Paraneptunicella aestuarii: one gene and its partner. The protein of the gene in region 1 interacts with the protein of each later gene in a pairwise test. Links are inferred from orthologs where the notes say so. Each region holds a gene or a part of one and is shown on either strand. Other genes may lie near its edges. The genes, in order: hflC and ftsH.

The links.
Region 2: the proteins of hflC (region 1) and ftsH interact in binary tests that used the Escherichia coli proteins (3 or more experiments, as listed by UniProt). The link is inferred for Paraneptunicella aestuarii from one-to-one orthologs.

What each region holds. Positions count from the first base shown.
Region 1 is NZ_CP074570.1:207,836-219,397, forward strand. What follows is about bases 8,071-10,995. They hold hflC (protease modulator HflC), read left to right. Parts: upstream 8,071-9,053; coding sequence 9,054-9,938; downstream 9,939-10,995. Other genes in these bases: hflK (FtsH protease activity modulator HflK), read left to right, coding at 8,071-9,050; KIH87_RS00940 (aminotransferase class V-fold PLP-dependent enzyme), read left to right, coding at 10,098-10,995. Also shown: KIH87_RS00895 (NAD(P)H-hydrate dehydratase), read left to right, coding at 1-1,313; tRNA (adenosine(37)-N6)-threonylcarbamoyltransferase complex ATPase subunit type 1 TsaE, read left to right, coding at 1,325-1,807; KIH87_RS00905 (N-acetylmuramoyl-L-alanine amidase), read left to right, coding at 1,804-3,159; DNA mismatch repair endonuclease MutL, read left to right, coding at 3,221-5,221; tRNA (adenosine(37)-N6)-dimethylallyltransferase MiaA, read left to right, coding at 5,239-6,168; RNA chaperone Hfq, read left to right, coding at 6,285-6,530; ribosome rescue GTPase HflX, read left to right, coding at 6,558-7,850; more of hflK, read left to right, coding at 7,884-8,070; more of KIH87_RS00940, read left to right, coding at 10,996-11,264; KIH87_RS00945 (DUF2065 domain-containing protein), read left to right, coding at 11,257-11,442.
Region 2 is NZ_CP074570.1:1,393,309-1,404,831, reverse strand. What follows is about bases 5,232-8,117. They hold ftsH (ATP-dependent zinc metalloprotease FtsH), read right to left. Parts: upstream 7,714-8,117; coding sequence 5,749-7,713; downstream 5,232-5,748. Other genes in these bases: rlmE (23S rRNA (uridine(2552)-2'-O)-methyltransferase RlmE), read right to left, coding at 7,783-8,117; folP (dihydropteroate synthase), read right to left, coding at 5,232-5,674. Outside these bases: KIH87_RS05950 (hypothetical protein), read right to left, coding at 1-300; KIH87_RS05945 (hypothetical protein), read right to left, coding at 389-604; KIH87_RS05940 (DUF1353 domain-containing protein), read right to left, coding at 911-1,339; preprotein translocase subunit SecG, read right to left, coding at 1,820-2,251; tpiA (triose-phosphate isomerase), read right to left, coding at 2,262-3,005; glmM (phosphoglucosamine mutase), read right to left, coding at 3,245-4,582; more of folP, read right to left, coding at 4,856-5,231; more of rlmE, read right to left, coding at 8,118-8,412; ribosome assembly RNA-binding protein YhbY, read left to right, coding at 8,496-8,792; transcription elongation factor GreA, read right to left, coding at 8,849-9,325; carB (carbamoyl-phosphate synthase large subunit), read right to left, coding at 9,325-11,523. UniProt on the Escherichia coli protein: Acts as a processive, ATP-dependent zinc metallopeptidase for both cytoplasmic and membrane proteins. Plays a role in the quality control of integral membrane proteins.

The DNA of each region.
Region 1 (11,562 bases):
GTAATAATGGTGGCGATGCCTATGTCGTCGCGCGCTTGGCGTTGACTCAGGGGCTACACGTTACCTTATGTGAGTTTGCGGATATTGAGCGGCTTTCTGATGATGCTAAAACAGCTAGAGAGAAGTGGCTGGCGACAGGAGAGACTGTACGTAACTGGCAGGATCTGAACTTTGCTGTCTTTGATCTCTGCGTTGATGGCTTGTTGGGTACTGGCATTAGCGGCGAAGTGCAATCGCCATTAAGTGATGTCATCCAGAAAACCAACAACGCCCAGATCCCCATTTTAAGTATTGATATTCCCTCGGGTTTACATGCTGACACTGGCTCTGTATGCGGTGTGGCGATGGAAGCGGAACACACTGTGACGTTCGTGGGTATTAAGTCTGGTCTGGTAACGGGTATCGGTAAGCAATGTACTGGAAAGCTGCATTTTCATGATTTGGGTGTCGGTAATGAGTTCCAGCGCTTGGCGGATTCCATCGGTAGAGTATTCGATTTTCGTCAACTTCGTCCTATTCCCAAGCGTGATATCTACAGTCATAAGGGAAGCTATGGGAAATTGTTGTGTATCGGCGGAAACCAGGGGATGCCCGGCTCTATTCGACTAACCGGCGAGGCTGCACTTCGATGTGGCGCAGGGTTGGTGAAGGTTTTTTGTCATCCGGATAATGTTGCCATGGTGTCAAATGGTCGCCCTGAACTGATGCTGGAGCATGAAGAAGAACAACTTGTTGAAGCGTTGAATTGGTGTACTGCAATCGTTATTGGCCCCGGATTAGGCAAAGACGCTTGGGCAATCGATAAATTAAAAGTGGTATTGAACCATGCTTTGGAAAAGCACAAGCATCTTGTGATGGATGCTGACGCCTTGAATTTGTTTTCACAGGATCCCAAATTGGTGATGCCCAAGCACATGGCAATTGTGACACCTCATCCTGCTGAAGCCGCACGTATTTTAAAAACATCGGTGAATGAGATAGAGAACAATCGCTATCATAACGTGCGAGAACTGGCGAACCGTTTTGACTGTGTCGCTTTATTGAAAGGTTCAGGTAGTGTTGTGGCTTCTCAAGGCAACCTGTGGGTTTGTAAAAACGGCAACCCGGGCATGGCAACCGCCGGCATGGGCGATGTACTCAGTGGTGTATTGGGTGCGTTATTGGCTCAAGGCATGGGGTTGCGCCTTACTGCCGTGTACGGTATGTGCCTGCACAGTTATGCCGGTGATTTAGCCAGCAAGGAACATGGAGAACGTGGTATGCTTGCCAGCGATTTATTTCCATATTTACGAAAATTAATTAATCCAGAATAGAGAAGTGTAAAGTGCAAAGTCAGGTTGCATTGTCTTCGGAACAGGAAACCGAATTATTTGCTCAATCTGTTGCTCGCTGTTGCCAGCAAAGTAGTGAACAGATTCGTAGCGGTTTGAATATACATCTGCTTGGTGATCTAGGTGCGGGTAAAACCACGTTTTCACGAGGTTTTATTCAGGCATTAGGCTATGAAGGGCGAGTGAAAAGCCCGACGTATACCCTGGTGGAACCTTATGAGGTCGGAAACTGGTTGATTAACCATTTCGATTTGTATCGATTAGCCGATCCGGAAGAATTGGAATTTATCGGTATTCGTGATTACACCGCAGATAACACCATCAACTTAATTGAGTGGCCGAGCAAAGGCACAGGTATGCTGCCTCCGCCTGATATTGAGATTTGCATTGAGTTTACTGAACAAGGACGTAATATTGTGGTCAAAGGGTTAACGGCAACTGGCGATTCAGTGATACGACTATTACAAGAACAATGAGTGTCATAAGATTCAATTTAGGAAGGTTCAATTTCGCAGTATGGTTATTGCTGATATTCACAGCATTTCCCTTTTTTGCTGTTAGCCAGACTACGAACTCTGTCGATAGCATTCGTGTTTGGCCTTCTCCCAGTAATACTCGAGTGGTGTTTGATTTAAAGAACAAACCCGAGTACAGCTATTTTACCTTAAGTAATCCTCAGCGATTGGTTATTGATCTCGACGCAACCAAGAATGGTGTCGATCTCAATTCCTTGTCTCACGATAGTAAGTTGCTGCATAAAGTTCGTACCAGTAATCCCAAAGAAAAGCATTCAACCCGATTTGTTCTGGATCTTAATAAAGCCGTTAAAGCTCAAGTTTTTGCCTTACCGCCAACGGCTCCCTATGGTAATCGACTGGTTATTGATTTGATGGATTTGGAGCAATCCCAGGCGATTGTCAAAGATCAGCAGTCGAACAACCATAATCGCGATATTGTGATTGCCATTGATGCCGGACATGGCGGTGAAGACCCCGGTTCTATTGGTAGTGCCGGTAGTTACGAGAAGAACATCACGCTCAGCATTGCCAGGAAATTGCAGGAGCTGATTGATGCTGAAAAGGGGATGACAGCGAAATTAACTCGAACCGGCGACTATTATGTTGGATTAAATAAGCGACCTGCCCAAGCAAGAGCGTTCAAGGCTGATCTTCTGGTGTCTATCCATGCTGATGCCTTTACTACTCCGCAACCTAGCGGGGCTTCCGTTTGGGTGTTGTCTGCCAATCGTGCTAACTCCGAATTAGGTCGCTGGATGGAGAAAAGCGAACAGCATTCCGAATTGCTCGGTGGTGCGGCTGAAATTATTCAGGACACGGCAGCTGAGCGTTACTTAACGCAGGCATTGTTGGATATGTCGATGGATCACTCTTTAACAACCAGTTATCAGGTAAGCCGAAGCTTGATTCGAGAATTAAGACAAGTCACCAAGATGCATAAGAAATCACCTCAAGCGGCAAGTTTAGCTGTATTAACTGCGCCAGATATCCCTTCGGTATTAGTTGAAACCGGGTTTATTTCTAATCCCGAAGAAGAGAAGAATCTAAATTGGAGTAAATACCGGGAGAAATTGGCTAATGCCATTTTTACCGGTATTAAAACACATTTTAAAGATACACCACCTGATGGCACGCTTTGGGCCAATCAACGTCATGACAATCGTAAGCGAACTCATCGGGTTGAGAGTGGTGAGTCTTTGTCTCTGTTAGCACAGCGCTACAATGTGTCTGTGACTAGTTTGAAAAGAGCTAATAATTTGAGTTCTGACATGGTTAGAATTGGTCAGGTGCTAACTATTCCGAGTAGTTAGTTTCTAGCAGATAGCCATTATTGTTGCCCAATAACCCGAATGAATAGAGAAGAGAGAATTCTTGAGCATTAAAATATTGCCTGCGCGATTGGCAAACCAAATCGCTGCGGGTGAAGTGGTTGAACGCCCTGCCTCGGTTGTTAAAGAGTTATTGGAAAACAGTCTGGATTCAGGCGCGACCCGTATTGAGGTCGATATTGTTAAAGGCGGCCATAAGCGAGTCTTGATCCGCGATAACGGCGCTGGAATAGAAAAAGATGAATTGGGGCTCGCTTTAAGTCGTCATGCCACCAGTAAGATCCACACTCTGGAAGATCTGGAAAATATTGTCAGTTTGGGGTTTCGTGGCGAAGCGTTAGCCAGTATTAGCTCGGTATCACGATTAACCTTAACCTCCAAACCCGCAGCACAAGAAGAAGCATGGCAAGCTCAATGTGAAGGCCGCGATATGGAAGTGGCGATTACACCCGCTGCTCACCCTAATGGAACCAGTGTTGATGTGCAGGATTTGTTTTTCAATACGCCAGCACGTCGTAAGTTCCTGCGCACAGAAAAGACCGAGTTTACCCATATTGATGAGCTGTTCAAACGCGCAGTTTTAAGCCATTTTGACGTACATTTTGTGCTGAGACACAACGATAAGATTGTGCGCCAGTTTGCGGCTGCGAAAAACGAAGCGGCGAAGTTAAAGCGTGTAGCGCAAATATGCGGCAAAGCCTTTCAAGATACGGCGATTGAGTTTGCCAGCGAGTATCAGGCTATTCAGTTTCATGGCTGGCTAGCGGGTGTTGGCGGTGAAAGAGCGCAGAATGATCAGCAATACGTTTATATTAATGGGCGGATGATGAAGGATAAGCTGATTGCTCATGCTATTCGTCAGGCTTACGAAGGGTTAATTCCATCCGACAGTTATCCAGCTTATGTAGTGTATTTGCAGATGCCCGCATCCATGTTGGATGTGAATGTACATCCAACCAAACAGGAAGTGCGTTTTCATCAAGCTCGTTTGGTACATGATTTTATCTACAAGACCGTAAACGATGCATTGCAACAGCAGATGCAACGGGGGTTTGAGCAAGAGCAAGCTTTCAATTCTGAACCTGTTTGGGGTTCCTCAACATCACAAAAGTCGCAAGAACCGCAAGATTCACACGAGCTTCAAGCACCTCAAGTGCATCAGCTCAATCCGGTGCAATATACTCAATTGTCATCCAATGAGCCGTCGCACCAATATATCAAGCCTTTAACGCATGATGTGTCTCAAGCACCGAACAATACTTCGGATCGAATTACACATGGGGTAAGTGAGCATTCACCTTCGTCAGCCTATTCATCGGGTGCTATGGGGACGGGAAGGCCGCCTTTTGGTGAACGAAGAAATATGGTTGGCAGTAGAAATATTGGGTCAGCGCAGCAGAGAACGGCTTCGAATAATTATCAAAATTTGATGTCTACAGCTGCGCCATCTTTTTCTGCGGAAGCTGCTGGTGTTAGCGTTAGTCATCATGCTGTTAGTGATAAATTGGCAGAATGTGTATTTGTTGAGCCCAGTCATTTATTGCTAAAAAAGCAGGCGTCTTTTTATCTGATCTCGCTGGTGGCTTTGGAGCGTAAGGAGCTAATCACTTCGTGGCGGCAGCAAGTGCCAGTATCACAACCGTTACTGATGCCGATTTCTCTGCCAATGGACAAGTCAATTAAAGAAAACCTGGATGAAAAACGCAGGGCGTTGAGTGAATTGTCTATTGAGCTTATTCCGGTTGATAAACGTTTAGTCTTGCGCAAAGTACCTGCTGGTTATCGTCAGGTTAATTGGGCGATGTATTTGCCTGAACTGTTGCAACATGAGCAGCTACAAACTAATCCTATACTGGCATTTGCAACGGTCATGATTGCTGAAAGCAAAGTGTATGATGATGTTCTGGCAATGTCCTTATGGCAACGGTTTGCGCTCATATTAGGTAAAGAAGATAATTCCCTGAATGGCTTGCTGATGGAAGTGCCAGTTGCCGACTGGGTAGCTCAACACTTAAATTTAACTAAAGAGCCTTCGGTTCAATAACTCGTTAAAAGATATCAATGACTAACACCTCATTACCTCCCGCAATCAGCATTATGGGGCCTACAGCTTCGGGCAAAACCGCATTGGCGATTGCCCTTACCAAGGTGCTTCCTTGTGAAATTATCAGTGTTGATTCAGCGTTGATATACCGAGATATGGATATTGGAACCGCCAAGCCAACGGCTGAAGAGTTGGTTGAAGCTCCACATCGTTTGATCAACATTCTGGATCCGGCGGAAAGTTATTCTGTTGCCGAATTTCGTCGAGACGCATTGCGGGAAATGGCGGACATTACCGCAAAAGGGCGAATTCCGTTATTGGTAGGAGGTACGATGTTGTACTTCAAGTCATTAATTGATGGAATTGCTCAATTACCGGCATCTGATGCCGATATTCGTAAACAGATTGAAAAAGAAGCTGAGCTACATGGATGGGAAAGCTTGCATAAGCAATTGCAAATTGTGGATCCGGAATCGGCACAGCGCATTCATCCTAATGATCCTCAGCGATTAATGCGAGCGATAGAAGTGTATCGTTTGAGTGGTAAAGCGATGAGCGATTTAATGCGAGATAATTGTGACCCGGCTCCTTACCACTTTACTCAGTTTGCAATCGCGCCGCAGGACAGAGCCGTGTTACACCAGTTAATTGAACAGCGTTTTGAACAAATGCTGGCGGCTGGGTTCGAAGCTGAAGTTGCTAAATTGCTTGCTCGTGGAGATTTAAATTTAGATTTACCATCAATGCGTTGCGTTGGTTACAGGCAAATGTGGCAATACTTGACGGGTGAGCTAAACTTGCAAGAAATGAAAGATAAAGCGGTTGCTGCAACACGGCAGTTAGCCAAGCGGCAGATAACCTGGTTACGAGGCTGGAAAGACGTCACTTGGCTTGATACTTTTAATACTGATAATGTAAATGTTGTATTAAATTGTACCAAGTCCTAAATGGGGTCAGTCTTCACTCTATACAGGGATTTTAAATACTGTATACTGGCTTGAATCTCATAAAGCAGTAATAAAAACAATAACTAAATAACTAGAAGATCAAAAAGAGGCACATGATGGCAAAGGGACAATCACTCCAAGATCCTTTTTTAAATGCTCTTCGTAAAGAGCGTATTCCCGTGTCGATTTATCTGGTCAACGGTATTAAATTGCAGGGACAAATTGAGTCATTTGATCAGTTTGTTATTCTGCTCAAAAATACAGTGAGTCAGATGGTTTACAAACACGCGATTTCCACAGTTGTGCCAGCCAGAGCGATACCCATGGCTATTAGCAACAACGATGATGGGGACAACGCCTAAACCTAATGTTTACTGAGGATTCCATGCTTGTTTGACCGTTATGAAGCTGGTGAACAGGCCGTTCTGGTTCATATTAATTTTTCAGATGAAACATCCAGGGAAGACTTGCAAGAACTGCAAATGTTAGTGTCTTCTGCTGGCGTGAATACCGTTGAGGTTGTAACGGGGACGCGCCGCACTCCTAATGCGAAGTACTTTGTAGGTAGTGGTAAGGCAGAGGAAATTGCCAATGCAGTAAGGGCGTCTTCAGCGGATGTCGTTATTTTTAACCATGCCTTAAGTCCCTCGCAAGAACGTAATCTGGAAACAATTTGCAAATGTCGAGTGTTGGATAGAACCACGCTTATTCTTGATATTTTTGCACAACGAGCCAGAACCCACGAAGGTAAACTACAGGTTGAGTTAGCGCAGTTACGACATATTTCCACACGTCTGGTTCGTGGTTGGACTCACCTTGAGCGCCAAAAAGGCGGGATTGGTCTGAGAGGCCCCGGGGAAACCCAGCTTGAAACCGATCGTCGTTTATTGCGTGAGCGTATCAAAAGCATTCAGCGTCGTTTAGAAAAAGTTGAGAAGCAACGTGAACAAGGGCGTAGAGCCAGAGTACGCAATGAAATACCAACAGTGTCATTGGTGGGTTACACCAACGCTGGTAAATCGACTCTATTCAACACGATAACTTCTGCCGGTGTTTATGCAGCCGACCAACTCTTTGCTACGCTAGATCCAACACTTAGAAAAATAGACGTGCAAGATATTGGCTCTGTTATTCTTGCGGATACTGTTGGGTTTATTCGTCATTTGCCCCATGACCTGGTGGCAGCGTTTAAAGCAACATTGCAAGAAACCCAATCTGCCGACTTGTTGCTACATGTGGTGGATTATTCGGACGAGAAGTTTCGCGAAAATATCGATCAGGTTAACGAAGTTCTTGAAGAAATTGGGGCTGGTGAAGTACCCCAATTAGTGATTTGTAACAAAATCGACCGACTGGAAGGAATTGAAGCCCGCATTGATAGGAATGAAGACGGTAAGCCGGAAAGAATCTGGGTTTCGGCGCAGCAAGGTCGAGGTATTGATTTATTATTTAATGCCCTCACTGAGTGTTTGGCGGATAACATGGTGCAATATCAATTACGCATTCCGCCACAACAGGGTAAACTTCGCGGTGCATTATTTGGTTTGAATTGTATCGCTTCGGAAGAATATGCCGAAGATGGTGATTGGCTGGTGGATGTCAGAATGCCAGCCAAAGACTGGCAACGCCTGATTAAGCGCGTTGACGGTGATCTGACTTCGTATTTGGTGCATAAGCACTAAGCAATGTTAAATAATTAATTGACGGAGAAAGAGATGGCTTGGAACGAGCCCGGGAGTAACAACAATAACAAAGATCCCTGGAAGAACCAGGGTGGTCGTGATCAAGGGCCTCCAGACTTAGACGACATTCTCAAGAATGTGTTTAAGAAATTTGGTGGTTCTGGTGGACGTCGTGGAGGCGGTGGTTCTGGAGGGCTGAGTTTCGGCAATCTGGGATTGGGTCTGATCGTCGCTATTCTGGTCGTGATCTGGGGTATCAGCGGTTTCTATACGGTACGTGAAGCTGAGCGTGGCGTTGTGATGCGCTTTGGACAGTTCAACAAATTGGTTGAGCCTGGTTTGCAATGGCGCCCCACATTTATTGATACTGTTGTGCCAGTGGATGTGCAAACTATTCGCTATTTGCCAGCGTCGGGTTTCATGCTAACAGAAGACGAAAACGTGGTTAGTGTGGAAATGGAAGTTCAGTATAAGGTTATTGAACCTTACCAATTTACTTTCTCTGTCACAGACCCATCAAAGAGTTTGCGTCAGGCTTTGGATGCGGCATTACGCTACGTGGTTGGTCATTCCAAGATGGACGACATCCTGACTAGTGGTCGTGAGGTTGTAAGACAACAGGTTCGTGAAGAACTGGATAGCGTTATTGCGCCATACAATATGGGTATAGTGGTCACCGACGTGAACTTTAAAGATGCTCGCCCGCCAGAGCAGGTAAAAGCTGCATTTGACGATGCCATCGCCGCTCAGGAAGACGAACAGCGTTTCATTCGTGAAGCGGAAGCGTATGCCAGAGAAATTGAACCACGTGCTCGTGGTCAGGTTCGCCGTATGGAAGAAGAAGCCCAAGCTTATAAAGAGCGCGTGATTTTGGAAGCGCGAGGTGAAGTAGCTCGTTTTGAGGAATTGCTACCTCAGTACCAGGCTGCTCCTGAAGTAACTCGTCGTCGTATCTATCTGGAAACATTGGAACAAGTCTATTCCAACACCAGTAAAATCATGGTCGACAGTAAAGGTAGTGGCAACATGATGTACTTGCCATTAGACAAGATCATGGAGAATTCCGGCTCAACAGGCACTCCCGCCAAGTCTCGTAGCACTATTGAAGGCCTACGTAATAGTCCAACTTCTGGCACTAATACACCTACGACTTCATCCGATGGTGTCCGCGGCGACCGTTTCAATAGTGGGAGGAACTAGGCAATGAGGAATTTACTGTTAATTATCTTGATTGCATTGGGATTATTGAGCTTTAGTTCGGTTTTCGTTGTTAAGGAAGGTACACGCGGTATCGTTATCCAGTTTGGTAAGGTAAAGCGTGAATCGGAGAGCAATGAAACTATTGTTTACGGGCCTGGATTACATTTCAAATTACCGTTTTTTGATCAGGTAAAACATTTGGATGCACGTATTCAAACTTTGGATGATGCTCCAGACCGTTTCGTTACCTCTGAGAAGAAAGACTTGATCGTTGATTCCTATGTGAAGTGGCGTATCAAGGATTTTGCCAAGTATTATTTGGCAACTCGTGGTGGTGTGAAAGAATTGGCTGAAGCACTATTGAAACAGAAAGTGAACAACGGTTTGCGTACTGAATTCGGTACTCGCACCATTTCACAAATCGTTTCAGGCGAACGTTCTGAATTGATGGATGCAGCATTAGAGCAATCTTCACAAAGTTCGGATGAACTGGGTATCGAGATTGTTGACGTGCGAGTTAAGCAAATTAACCTGCCTGTTGAAGTCAGTAGCTCCATCTTTGAACGTATGAGAGCTGAACGTACTGCGGTAGCGAAAGAGCACCGTTCTCAAGGTCAGGAACAATCTGAATTTCTTCGTGCAGATATTGATCGTCGTGTAACAATTATGCTGGCTGATGCTGAACGTAACGCCAGAAAATTGCGCGGTGAAGGTGACGCAGGCTCAGCAAAAATATATGCAGAAACATACTCGAAAGATCCTGAATTTTTCAGCTTTTTACGTAGTATGGATGCTTACAAAGAGAGCTTTAACAGCAAGCAAGATATCTTAATTGTTGAACCAGACAGCGATTTCTTCAAATATATGAAGGATGCTAAAGGCAAGTAATCAGCAGCCTTTGTAAGCAAGCTAGCAATTTAGCTTTACACTATTTCAAGAAGCACCCAGCCGGGTGCTTTTTGCTTTTCAGGATAATGCTTCATACTTAGGTGGTTGTATTTAGTTAACCCCATATATGGGATTAGTAGTAAAAGAAGTATCCGCAGTATGTATAAGCAGTATTATCAAGGTTTTCTCAAGCGTCATCCCAACACTCAACATTTTGCCTGTCATAGTCACCATTATTGGCCAGATGTAACCCGCGACGCCATGTTGCAATATTGGGATGATTCAGCTCAATGGGTGGATGATAAATGGAATTATTTCTTTGGGGAAAAGTTGCCTAAATTGCAGCAATTCATTGCTTCTACCCTGAATACAGGAATGCCAGAAAATATCGTTCTGGCTCCCAATACCCATGAATTGTTGTTTCGAGTAATTAGCACGCTAGACTTTACAAAGCCGCAATGCATAGTTACAACCGATAGTGAATTTCACAGTTTTAACCGCCAAGCCGATCGCCTGTCTGAACTCGAAAATTTCACTGTGATTAAAGTGCCTGTTCAGCCCATGCAGGATTTTCAGCAGCGATTTGTTGAAACGGTCAGACAGTACAACCCTTCGTTAGTCTTTTTCAGCCACGTATTTTTTAATTCAGGCATGGCGCTTCGCGATTTGAATGGTTTGATCGAAGAGATTAAAGATATAGATGGATTGATTGTGGTGGACGGTTATCACGGGTTCATGGCATTACCTGCTGATTTGCAGCCTATCGCAGAGCGAGTGTTCTATCTGGCTGGCGGATACAAGTACGCACAAGCGGGTGAGGGCGTGTGCTTTATGCATGTACCGAAAGATGCTGATTTTAGACCCGTTTATACAGGTTGGTTTGCGGAATTCGGCGCGCTTTCAGGAGCCAGAGCGGAAAGTGTTCGCTATGCGACGGCAGGTAATCATTATGCTGGCGCAACCATGGATTTATCAGGTATGTATCGTTTACTGGCTGTGTTTGAATGGATGCAGGAGATTGGGCTGTCGGTAGAAAAGATCCATCACTATGTACAGCAGTTGCAAGATCATTTCCTGAGGCTTTTATATGCGCTGGATCATCCGGATTTAAACGCTCAAACCTTATTGGCGGATAATCTCAACCATCATGGGCATTTCTTCACGTTTAAGCTGGAAAGTGCAGAAAAAACGCAAGCGCTGGGGGAATATATGAAAGCCAAAGGTGTGCACACCGATTGGCGGGGAGATTGTTTGCGCTTTGGCTTCGCTTTGTATCAGAATGCTGAAGATTTTGATTTAACTTGTTTGGAGGAAATGAATGGCTGACGCTTTTTGGATGGCATTCGCATTTGTTCTGATTATCGAAGGTGCGGGGCCACTCTTGTTCCCGCGTCGATGGAAAAATTACATTATGCAGCTCTCCCAACAGCCTTTATCGCTGTTAAGGCAAATTGGTGGTGTGATGGTGACAATTGGCCTGATGTTTCTCTTTTTTATGCAATGAAACTTGGAGCAAACCAGGCTCAACGTTAAAAAAGACTTAAGAAACAAAAAGCTAAACTTATATTCATCAAAGGTTCGGTCGCGTAGGCGCAAGCCTTAAACGAGCCGTGTTTGGGCGCTG
Region 2 (11,523 bases), 1.2 Mb from region 1 along the record:
GAGCTTTTTACCATGTTCACCGACCGAACTGTGAACCAATTCTTTGAATAGTAATTGGTCTTTCTTGCTACCGATTGGGATCAGCTCATCACAAAACGTAAAATCAGATCCCTTCGCCATTACATAAATGGACTGCACACCTTGCTTACTGGTAAACGTAACCTCACTGGACGGTGTAAATATCCAGGGATCATCAATACTTGGGGTCACGTAGGTTCTTGCTTCGTTATAATGCTTGGAAGCCTCAGGATCGCCTGAATTCCCATCATCCACATTACTATTCATCTCTTCAGTGTTCATGGTGTCAGCCTCATTCTATTTGAAGTACATAAAAATGACCCATTAATGACGCTATGTAAACAATCAGGGAAGATATATTGACTCAAGACTAGCTTTTGTACTGTTTTTTTCTCGCCCTGCGAGAGCGGAAGACCATATAAATCGAATGAATGACTAATCCCCAACATGCAATAGCAACAACTGCACATGGAATAGCGATTTGTGGTATCTGTGCATGGAATCCTCCAACCGCAAAAATAGCACTAATAACCCCAATAATCGCTTCCAGCGCAAACGCTTCAATATTTAAAGGATACTGATTCATAAACTTTCTCACGTACCAACTCCAGAACTGCAACACAAAGATAGAGCCTTGACCTACTCATACTGCAAATAAGTCGAATCAATGCAAAATAATCAAGCTAAAGCAGATTGCCAGAATATCACTCGTCATTTCCTCAATACCCAGATAAAGCGCGTATTGAAATCGTTATTTTTCTCGAGAAAGCTTAAATTTAAAAACATCAGGTATGGTGATAGATTATGCTGAAGTGGCTATCAGTGAGAAAATCACTCAAATAGCATTACCGACTCGAATACGCACAGCCGAGACAGTTTTTTCTATCCGCCTTTATTCGGCTTCGGGAGCTCGTTTGATTTTCTTGGCATGAGACGGGGCTGATGCAGGCTTACCAAGTAACTTAAGAGCCTCATAATAAACCTGAGCGACCGTTGACGGCACACCATCTTCCTTACACATTTTTCGGAATAGCTTATCCGCTTTGTCTTTATGTTTTGAAGCTTCAAGATGCTTTCTTCGCATTAACTGATAAAACGCATCATGAACCAGAGATGCCCTAAGATTGTGTTCTGTATCAACTACAGGGCCAGAAGTGCCATCCCAGGCATAGCCACTTTTTACGGTCAAATTACCTTGCTTATCCAACGCAATAAATTGCGTATCAATATTCTCTTTGGGCTTAATTGACGTTGCGATCTTATAATCTTTCGCCAACTGATACTTATACCCTGACATATATTCTATAAATGCTTCTGACATAATGATTTTCCATTTATTAACGTGAAACCCAGAGCGATAGACAGCACGTCAGAAAAGTCACACTACAAGCATTTCAGAAGCGCATAACCGTTTATCGATTAGCGTACAAAGACAGTTAGAAACGATAATGTTCCATTGGCAATTGTACTAATGCTCAAAACCGGGAGAGACCATCAAGCCTGAGAAGTTAAAATGGTAAAAGAATAGCACAATGAATTTAGTGCGCTGAATCAAAGAAAGTTGAAGATTGATTTTTCAGAAGAAAGTAACGATCCAAGACTGATCCGAGAAAGAAAAAATGAACTGATTTGAATAGAATAATTTGGTGCGGAAAGCGGGACTTGAACCCGCACGGCCTAAGCCACCACCCCCTCAAGATGGCGTGTCTACCAATTCCACCACTTCCGCGTAGACTATTTGAGCTTGTTGATAACAAGTAGCTCACACTTGTTTAAATTCTACTAATAAGCTTTGAGGAGCTTAGTTGCTACCGTTATCGTCGGCAGGTTTCTCTTCTTGAGCTACTTCCTGAGACGCTTCAGGTGCCTTAGGTTCAACTGTTTCAACAGGAACATCGTTGCTACCTGGAGCAATAGTTACAGATGGAACATCTGCATCAGCCGGAGTCATTTTCACAGCTGGATCACTTAGGTTTTGCCACTCGTCAACGTTCTTTTCAACATTACCAGACATGCTACCCAATGCCAGGTTAATAATGAAGAATAACGTTGCCAAAATAGCAGTGGAGCGTGTCAGGAAGTTTCCTGAACCGGTTGAACCAAATACAGTATTTGAGCCACCAGCCCCGAAAGAAGCGCCCATGTCAGCACCTTTACCTTGCTGGATCAACACCAAGCCGATCAACATCAAAGCAACAATCAAATCGATCACTAAAAGAATTTCGTACATTATTTATCTCTACTTATTCTGCCGCTTGGCATATGGCGACAAAGTCATCCAATTTCAAGCTCGCTCCGCCAATCAAGCCACCATCAATATCTGGCTGGGCAAATAATAGCTCGGCATTATCAGCCTTAACACTGCCACCATACAAAATGGTTAAGTTGGCAGCAACCGAGGCATCTTTTTCAGCGATATAAGACCGCACAAATTGATGTACCTCTTGCGCTTGTTCTGGTGTCGCTGTTCTACCTGTACCTATAGCCCAAATTGGCTCGTAAGCTAAAACTGTCTCGGCTAATCTTGCAACACCTATCAAAGCAATAACAGGCTCCAGTTGCGATTGAATAAAATCGAACAACTGACCTGAATCGCGAACCTGTTCTGATTCGCCAAAACACAGTACAGGGGTCAAACCTGCAGCAAGTGCCTGTTGTACTTTCTGCGCGACAACATCGTTGTCTTCGCTATTGTCTGCACGTCTTTCAGAATGACCAACAATAACATATTGGCAACCCACTTCCTTAAGCATAGAACCCGACACTTCACCTGTGTGAGCTCCAGAGTCGTGCAAACTCAAATTCTGGGCGCCCAGTTTGAAACCCTTTGCTTCAAATGCGCCAAGATAAGGAAAAGGAGGACATACAACTACTTCAACACCATTGAAAGCCAGCTTTGACAAACCGTCCTGCATGGTTTTGACAAGCGCCTGATCACCATTCTGTTTCCAGTTTCCGGCAACCATTTTTTGTCGCATTGTATTCATTTATCCACCTGAGTTTATTCAAGCTATTAGCAATAACTGTATATTTAACCGTCTTTGCCAGCCGTAAACACCCTTCAAAAAAGCGGGCGAGATATTAACGGACGCCGACAAAAGTTACAAGTTTTTTGACATAAATCAGCCCGTAATTTATGTCAAACTGGAAACTTATTTGCAACTGAGTATGACACTCATCCAAAACGTATAAAAAGCGTTCAAACAAACACTATTTGAACGCAACATTACACAGCAGCTTCAACGGCCTGTGCAATGTGCTCCGCCCAATGATTCGCATCATTTTCATGTTGCGCTTCCACCATGACTCGAATGACGGGTTCTGTTCCACTCTTTCTCAATAATACTCGTCCATTATTTGCCAAACCTTTTTCGGCATCAGCGACAGAGGCTTTTACCTTATCGTTCGCTAATGGGTCTAAACCTGATGCAAAGCGCACATTGATTAATCGTTGTGGGAACTTCTCCATACCCATGCGTAATTCAGCGAGAGTCAAGCCTGAATGCAACATGGCAGCAATCACCTGCAACCCTGAAACAATACCATCGCCCGTAGAGGACTGAGCCAAATTCAAAATATGACCAGAGCTTTCTCCACCAATACTCCAGCCTTTCTGCTGTAGTAGTTCCATCACGTAACGGTCGCCAACTTTACTGCGAGCAAAAGGAACACTGAGTTTTTTCAGCGCTTTTTCCAGCCCCATATTACTCATTTGAGTGCCAACAACCCCGCCTTGTAAACGACCGGATTTCAGCGCATCGCGGGCAATGATATAAACAATTTCGTCACCATCGACAACATTACCCAGATGATCGACCATCATGATGCGATCACCATCACCATCCAACGCAAAACCAAGGTCGGCTTTTTCATCAAGAACACGTTGCGTTACCGCTTCCATCGCGGTAGCACCCACTTTGTCATTGATATTCAAACCATCAGGTTTTGTTCCAATTTCAATGACATCAGCGCCCAGTTCCCGCAAAACATTAGGAGCAATGTGGTAAGTTGCGCCATGCGCACAATCAACCACAATCTTTAACCCGGTTAGCGATAATTCAGACGGAAAATTACCTTTACAGAATTCAATATAACGACCAGCAGCATCCTGCACACGAGAAGCTTTACCCAGTTTGTTTGAGTCAACGCACACCATTGGCTTCGCCATTTGAGCTTCTATCGCCAGCTCAATATCATCGTCCAGTTTAAAGCCGTCAGAAGAGAAGAATTTAATACCGTTATCGTAATAAGGATTGTGTGAAGCACTAATCACAATACCAGCTTCGGAGCGAAAGGTTTTGGTTAGATAAGCAATAGCAGGTGTCGGCATTGGCCCCAATAAGCCAATATCAATTCCGGCAGCTGAAAGTCCAGCTTCCAGAGCCGATTCCAACATATACCCAGAGATACGAGTGTCTTTCCCCACCAGCACCTTATTCGTTCCTCGCCCGGCTAGCACTTTACCTGCAGCCCAACCGAGTTTGGTCACAAATTCAGGATTAATCAGGTTTTCGCCAACTTTGCCACGAATACCATCTGTTCCAAAATACTGTCTTTTAGTCATTATTCTTGTTCATTCCCAATTGTCTTTTTGCGATAGACTTCTTACATCATCAATGTTAAGTCCAATCGCAGAACAAATAGTTAACGCTACTTAGGACGTGTTGACCTAAATAAGTGTGCTTAACTGCAAGTCAGCCACAGAAATTTATCGCAGACTCGCCGTGAATCAATCCATTGAGGCTCCACAGCCGCTTCGCCGATTCATTAAGTGAAAAGCAGGGCTGAGGGTCTGCTCAAAACTTTCTGTTGCTGACTGATAGTTTGGAACAGCTATTTAGCGTTGTGTAATACTCAATAGTTTTAACGCGTCCACGGTTTCTTTCACATCATGAACTCTCAAAATCGCCGCGCCCTGTTGTGCCGCTAAAACCGCAGCAACTACGCTGGGTACTAGGCGCTCATTAACGTCTCGCCCTAATAAAGCTCCAAACATGGATTTTCTTGAAACGCCAACCAAAACAGGAGCTCTCAGATCATGAAACCTGGAGATGCCAGCCAGCAAATCACAGTTATGCTGTAAGGTTTTGCCAAAACCAAACCCTGGATCGATGATTAAACGATCTTTACTGATCCCGGAATCAATACATGCCTGCATTCGCTGTTGCAAGAAGGCCTTTACATCCTGAATCACATTTTCATACTCAGGAGACAACTGCATTGTTCGAGGCTGACCCTGCATGTGCATCAGGCAAATTGCAGCATCAGTTTCAGCCGCCACTTGTAATGCTCCTTCTAATTGCAGAGCACAAACATCATTAATCAGGTCAGCTCCCGCAACTACGGCTTCACGCATAACAACAGCTTTACTGGTGTCAATTGAAAGAACAACATCAAACCGTGTGCTAAGGGCTTCAATTATGGGGATGACTCGTTGTAACTCAAGCGCTTCCGGGACATCCTCTGCGCCGGGACGAGTTGACTCACCACCAATATCAAGAATGGTAGCGCCATCCTTTACCATTTGTTCTGCTTGCGCTAATGCAGCATCCATATGATTAAACTTGCCACCATCAGAAAAAGAGTCAGGGGTAACATTTAAAATCCCCATAACCTGTGGCGAATTTAATGACAGGGTTTTATTTCTAAATTTCATTTCTCACAACAGATAAAAACGAAAAAAACGCCTCTCAATAGAGGCGTTTTTAGCATAAACATTATTTCAACGAACTAGTGTGGCAGATCGCCTGGTTTACCAAGGTCAGGATCCTTGCCTCGTGATTTTTCTTCCTCATCGACTTTTTCTTCTGATTTAACATCAGATGCGGTCGCGCCACCAGTCGGCTTGCTATCATCGCTATTTGACTCTTGCCAGTCAGCAGGAGGACGGACGTCTCTGCGCTCCATCAAGTCATCAATCTGCTTCGCATCAATGGTTTCATATTTCATCAACGCATCTTTCATGGCATGCAAAATATCCATATTCTCTTTCAGAATGCCAACGGCACGCTCATAGTTGCGATCAATCACTGACTTAATCTCGGCATCAATAGCACGGGCAGTATCGTCAGACATATGCTTCGCTTTGGCAACGCTACGACCAAGGAACACTTCGCCCTCTTCTTCCGCGTACAGCATAGGCCCCATTTTGCTCGACAAGCCCCACTGAGTTACCATTTTACGAGCGATATCAGTAGCGCGCTCAATATCGTTAGATGCCCCTGTTGTAACCTTGTCATCACCATAAATGATCTGTTCAGCGATACGACCACCAAACAAGCTGGAAATCATACTCTCTAAATGTCGTTTACTGTGACTGACACGATCCTGTTCAGGCAAATACATAGTCACACCTAAAGCGCGTCCACGAGGAATAATCGAAACCTTATAGACAGGATCATGTTCAGGCACCAATCGTCCCACAATAGCGTGACCCGCTTCGTGATACGCCGTCATGGTCTTTTCTTCTTCAGACATCACCATGGAACGTCGTTCAGTACCCATCAGGATCTTGTCTTTGGCTTTATCAAATTCTTCCATTGCAACCAGACGCTTATTGGCTCTGGCAGCAAACAATGCCGCTTCGTTCACCAGGTTAGCCAAATCAGCGCCTGAGAAACCAGGAGTACCACGTGCAATAACCGATGCTTCAACATTGTCAGCAATAGGCACTTTACGCATATGTACTTTTAAGATTTGTTCACGACCACGAATATCAGGTAAGCCAACGACAACCTGACGGTCAAAACGACCCGGACGCAACAATGCAGGATCCAGTACATCAGGACGGTTAGTGGCGGCAATAACGATGATACCTTCATGCCCTTCAAAACCATCCATCTCAACCAACATCTGGTTCAAGGTTTGCTCACGCTCGTCATGTCCACCACCTAAGCCAGCACCGCGTTGGCGACCTACAGCGTCAATCTCGTCGATAAAGATAATACAAGGTGCCGATTTCTTGGCTTGTTCAAACATGTCACGGACACGAGATGCACCAACACCCACGAACATCTCAACGAAATCAGAACCAGAAATAGTAAAGAAAGGTACTTTGGCTTCACCAGCAATGGCTTTTGCCAATAAGGTTTTACCTGTACCTGGAGGGCCAACCATCAAAACACCTGTTGGAATTTTACCGCCCAGTTTCTGGAACTTGGTTGGATCACGCAGGAAGTCTACCAGTTCAGTCACTTCTTCTTTTGCTTCATCACAACCTGCAACGTCAGCAAACGTGGTCTTAATTTGGTCTTCACCTAACAAACGAGCTTTACTTTTACCAAAAGACATCGCTCCTCGGCCGCCGCCGCCCTGCATTTGTCGCATGAAGAAAATCCATACGCCAATCAATAACAGCATTGGGAACCAGGAAATGAAAATAGAAGTAATCAGAGATGTTTCTTCAGGCGGTTCACCAAACACTCTTACGTTATGTTGAATCAAGTCATTCAACAAATACTCATCGTAAGACGTCGGCAAATAAGTAGTGAAGCTTTCACCAGTCCGTTTAAGCCCTTTGATTTCTCGGCCTTCAATGTGTACTTCGCGCACAAGATCCTGACGAACGTCCTGAATAAACTGGGTATAATCAGTCTGTTTTCTAGAGCCGTCATTAGGCGCGAAACTCTGAAATACTGACATCAAAACAACAGCAATGACGAGCCAGAGAATCAAATTTTTTGCCATGTCACTCAATTTACAAAACCTCAATCTATCTAAAATTTAGCAATCAGTAGTAGCTATTCTTGCTTTTGGTCAAGCCTACTACAGTTTCCAGCCAGTCGCCACCAAATAGACTTCTCGCGAACGAGCTCTGGATGAGTCAGGTTTACGGGTTTTCACCACCTGAAACCTTTGTTTTAATGCTTTGAAATACTCCTCGAATCCAGCTCCTTGAAAAACTTTAGCAACAAAACTGCCATTCGGCTTCAATACTTCGTTACACATATCCAAAGCCAACTCAACCAAATACATTGCACGGGACTGGTCAACGGAATCGTTACCACTCATATTGGGTGCCATATCGGACATCACAACATCAACATTCCGACCACCGATTCTATCCAGCAAAGCATCCAATACTGCTTCCTCTCTAAAATCACCTTCAAGAAAGTCAACACCTGCGATGGAATCCATGGGTAATATGTCGCAAGCAATCACTTGCCCCTTGTCACCCACCACATCCACAGCATATTGTGACCATCCACCCGGCGCTGCGCCAAGGTCAACCACGCACATGCCCGGCTTAATCAACTTATCTTTTTGTTGGATCTCATCCAACTTGAAAACGGCTCGGGAACGAAGCCCTTGCTTCTGAGCCATTTGCACATATTTGTCGTCAAAGTGCTCCTTCAACCACCGTTTACTACTACCAGAATGTTTTTTCTTGGTCATATTACTGCAATTACAATGGGAATAGCACAGAGATGGCGCTAGAATAACGCTTTTCAAGCTATTCAAACATGATTTCTTTGTAAATGAAATTAACTAACAAACAAAAGCAATATTTAAAAGGGCTGGCGCATGCGCTGAAACCCGTAGTACTCGTGGGCGGCAATGGTCTGACTGAAAACGTGTTGACCGAAATCGACAACGCATTATCACATCACGAACTCATCAAGGTGAAAGTTCCCTCTGAAGACAGAGAAGAGAAAAAGGCCTTGATGGATGCAATTGTCCAGCAATCTGGCGCTGAAAAGCTACAGGTTATTGGACATATGCTGGTGATCTATCGCCAAAGCGATGAGCCCAAAATCGAGTTACCGAAAAAGTAACTCATAAAAAACGGCGTCTTGTCACAAGACGCCGTTTTCATTATTGCTTCAATAAATTAAATATATTCCACTTGCGTGATTTCAAACTCTACTGCACCAGAAGGGGTTTGAATGGTCACTACGTCGTCCACTTCTTTCCCAATTAATCCTCTGGCAATGGGAGAATTCACTGAAATCCGGTTGTTTTTGATATCAGCTTCATCATCACCCACAATTTTGTAGGTTGTTTCTTCGTCGGTATCAACATTCAACAATGTGACCGTCACACCAAAAATCACTTTTCCGGTGTTTTGCATTTTAGTCACATCGATGATCTGAGCATTACTCAACTTCGCTTCGATATCCTGAATGCGTCCTTCACAAAAGCCCTGCTGTTCTCGAGCTGCATGGTATTCAGCATTCTCTTTTAAATCACCATGTTCACGAGCTTCCGCGATAGCTTTGATAATCGCGGGCCTTTTTACCGATTTTAACTCATTCAACTCGGCACGGAGCTTTTCAGCTCCCTCTGCCGTCATTGGTATTTTATTCATTAATTCAATCTCTTATGTAATTCCTGCACAGAATTGACTGATTTACGATCGTCTGTTGCATGAGCATTTACAGCCGCAAAAGCACCATTCATTGTGGTTGAATAAGACACTTTTCCAAGCAATGCTTCGCGACGGATATACACCGAATCCGTGATAGCCTTTCGCCCTTCGGTAGTATTAATGATGTAGCAGTATTCACCATTTTTAATGGCATCAACAATATTCGGACGACCTTCCGACACCTTGTTGACCACACCACATGCAACATTTGAATCATTCAATACTTTTGCTGTACCTTTTGTCGCTTCCAGTTTAAAGCCTTTTTGCAACATGGAGCGGCCAAGTTCAACAGCGCGCGCTTTGTCTTTTTCACGGAGTGACAATAGTACCTTACCTTTTGAAGGTACAGGTTCACCAATGCCCAGGCTGGCTTTTGCATAAGCTTCAACAAACGTTTCACCAACCCCCATAACCTCACCCGTTGAACGCATTTCTGGCCCAACTAATGGATCAACACCGTGGAATTTGGCAAAGGGTATCACAACCTCTTTCACAGAGTAATATGGTGGGATAATTTCCTTATCAACATTTTGTTCAGGTAACGTCTGTCCCACCATCGCTCTAGCAGCGACTTTAGCTAACGGACGACCAGTAGCTTTTGATACAAAAGGCACAGTACGGGCGGCGCGAGGATTAACCTCGATTAAATACACTTCACCATCTTTAACCGCAAACTGAGTATTCATCAAACCGATAACACCCAATTCCAGTGCCATATCCTTCACCTGCTCACGCATAGTATTGAGGATATCTTCTGGTAAGCTATGAGTGGGTAGAGAACACGCTGAGTCACCTGAGTGAACGCCCGCCTGCTCGATATGCTCCATAATGCCGCCAATAACAACATTTTCACCGTCACAAACTGCATCAACGTCAACTTCAATAGCATCATCAAGGAAGCGATCCAGCAATACTGGCGCTTCATTAGACACACTTACGGCTTCGGTCAGGTAGCGTTTCAGGTCTTTCATGTCGTACACAATTTCCATGGCACGACCACCTAAAACATAGGACGGGCGAACAACCAGAGGGAAACCAATCTGTTCCGCTTCCTGCAACGCCTCATCCCAACTACTAACAGTCGCATTTGCAGGCTGTTTTAGGCCCAGCTTATGCACCATTTGCTGGAAACGTTTTCTGTCTTCAGCACGATCGATAGCATCTGGCGACGTACCAATAATTGGCACACCATTTTCTTCCAATGCTCGTGCTAACTTAAGAGGGGTTTGACCGCCGTATTGAACGATAACGCCTTTAGGCTTCTCAACTCGTACAATTTCCAACACATCTTCTAATGTGACAGGCTCAAAGTACAAGCGATCTGAGGTGTCATAATCGGTAGAAACAGTTTCCGGGTTACAGTTAACCATAATGGTTTCGTAACCATCTTCACGTAAAGCCAAGGCAGCATGAACACAGCAATAATCGAACTCGATACCCTGACCAATACGGTTTGGGCCACCGCCCAATACCATAATTTTATTTTTATCAGAGGGCTGCGCTTCACATTCTTCATCATATGAAGAATACATGTAAGCCGTGCTGGTTGAAAACTCTGCAGCACAAGTATCGACTCGCTTGTATACAGGGTAAATACCACGCTCCCAGCGCATATTGCGAATATCGTCTTCAGAAACTTTTGTCAGTTCAGCCAAACGCTTGTCTGAGAAGCCTTTACGCTTAAGGACTCGAAGAAAATCACCAGCCAGGCCTGGAGCGCCGACTTCCTGTACTTTTTCTTCCAGCAGCACCAAATCCTGAATTTGTACCAGGAACCAGGGATCTACATGGCTTAACGTAAAGATCTCGTCTAACGACATGCCCATGCGGAATGCATCAGCAATATAGAAAATCCGGTCTGAGCCAGGCTCCTGCAGTTCACGAACAATTTTGGAACGGTTCTCTTCATCGCTGGTATCAACGATAGGCTCCAAGCCATAAACCCCAGTTTCAAGACCACGTAACGCTTTCTGCATTGACTCTTGAAAGTTACGTCCAATCGCCATGACTTCACCCACAGACTTCATCTGGGTTGTCAGGCGATCATTAGAACCGGGGAATTTCTCGAAGTTAAAACGAGGGATTTTAGTCACAACATAGTCGATAGACGGTTCAAACGAAGCTGGCGTTAAACCACC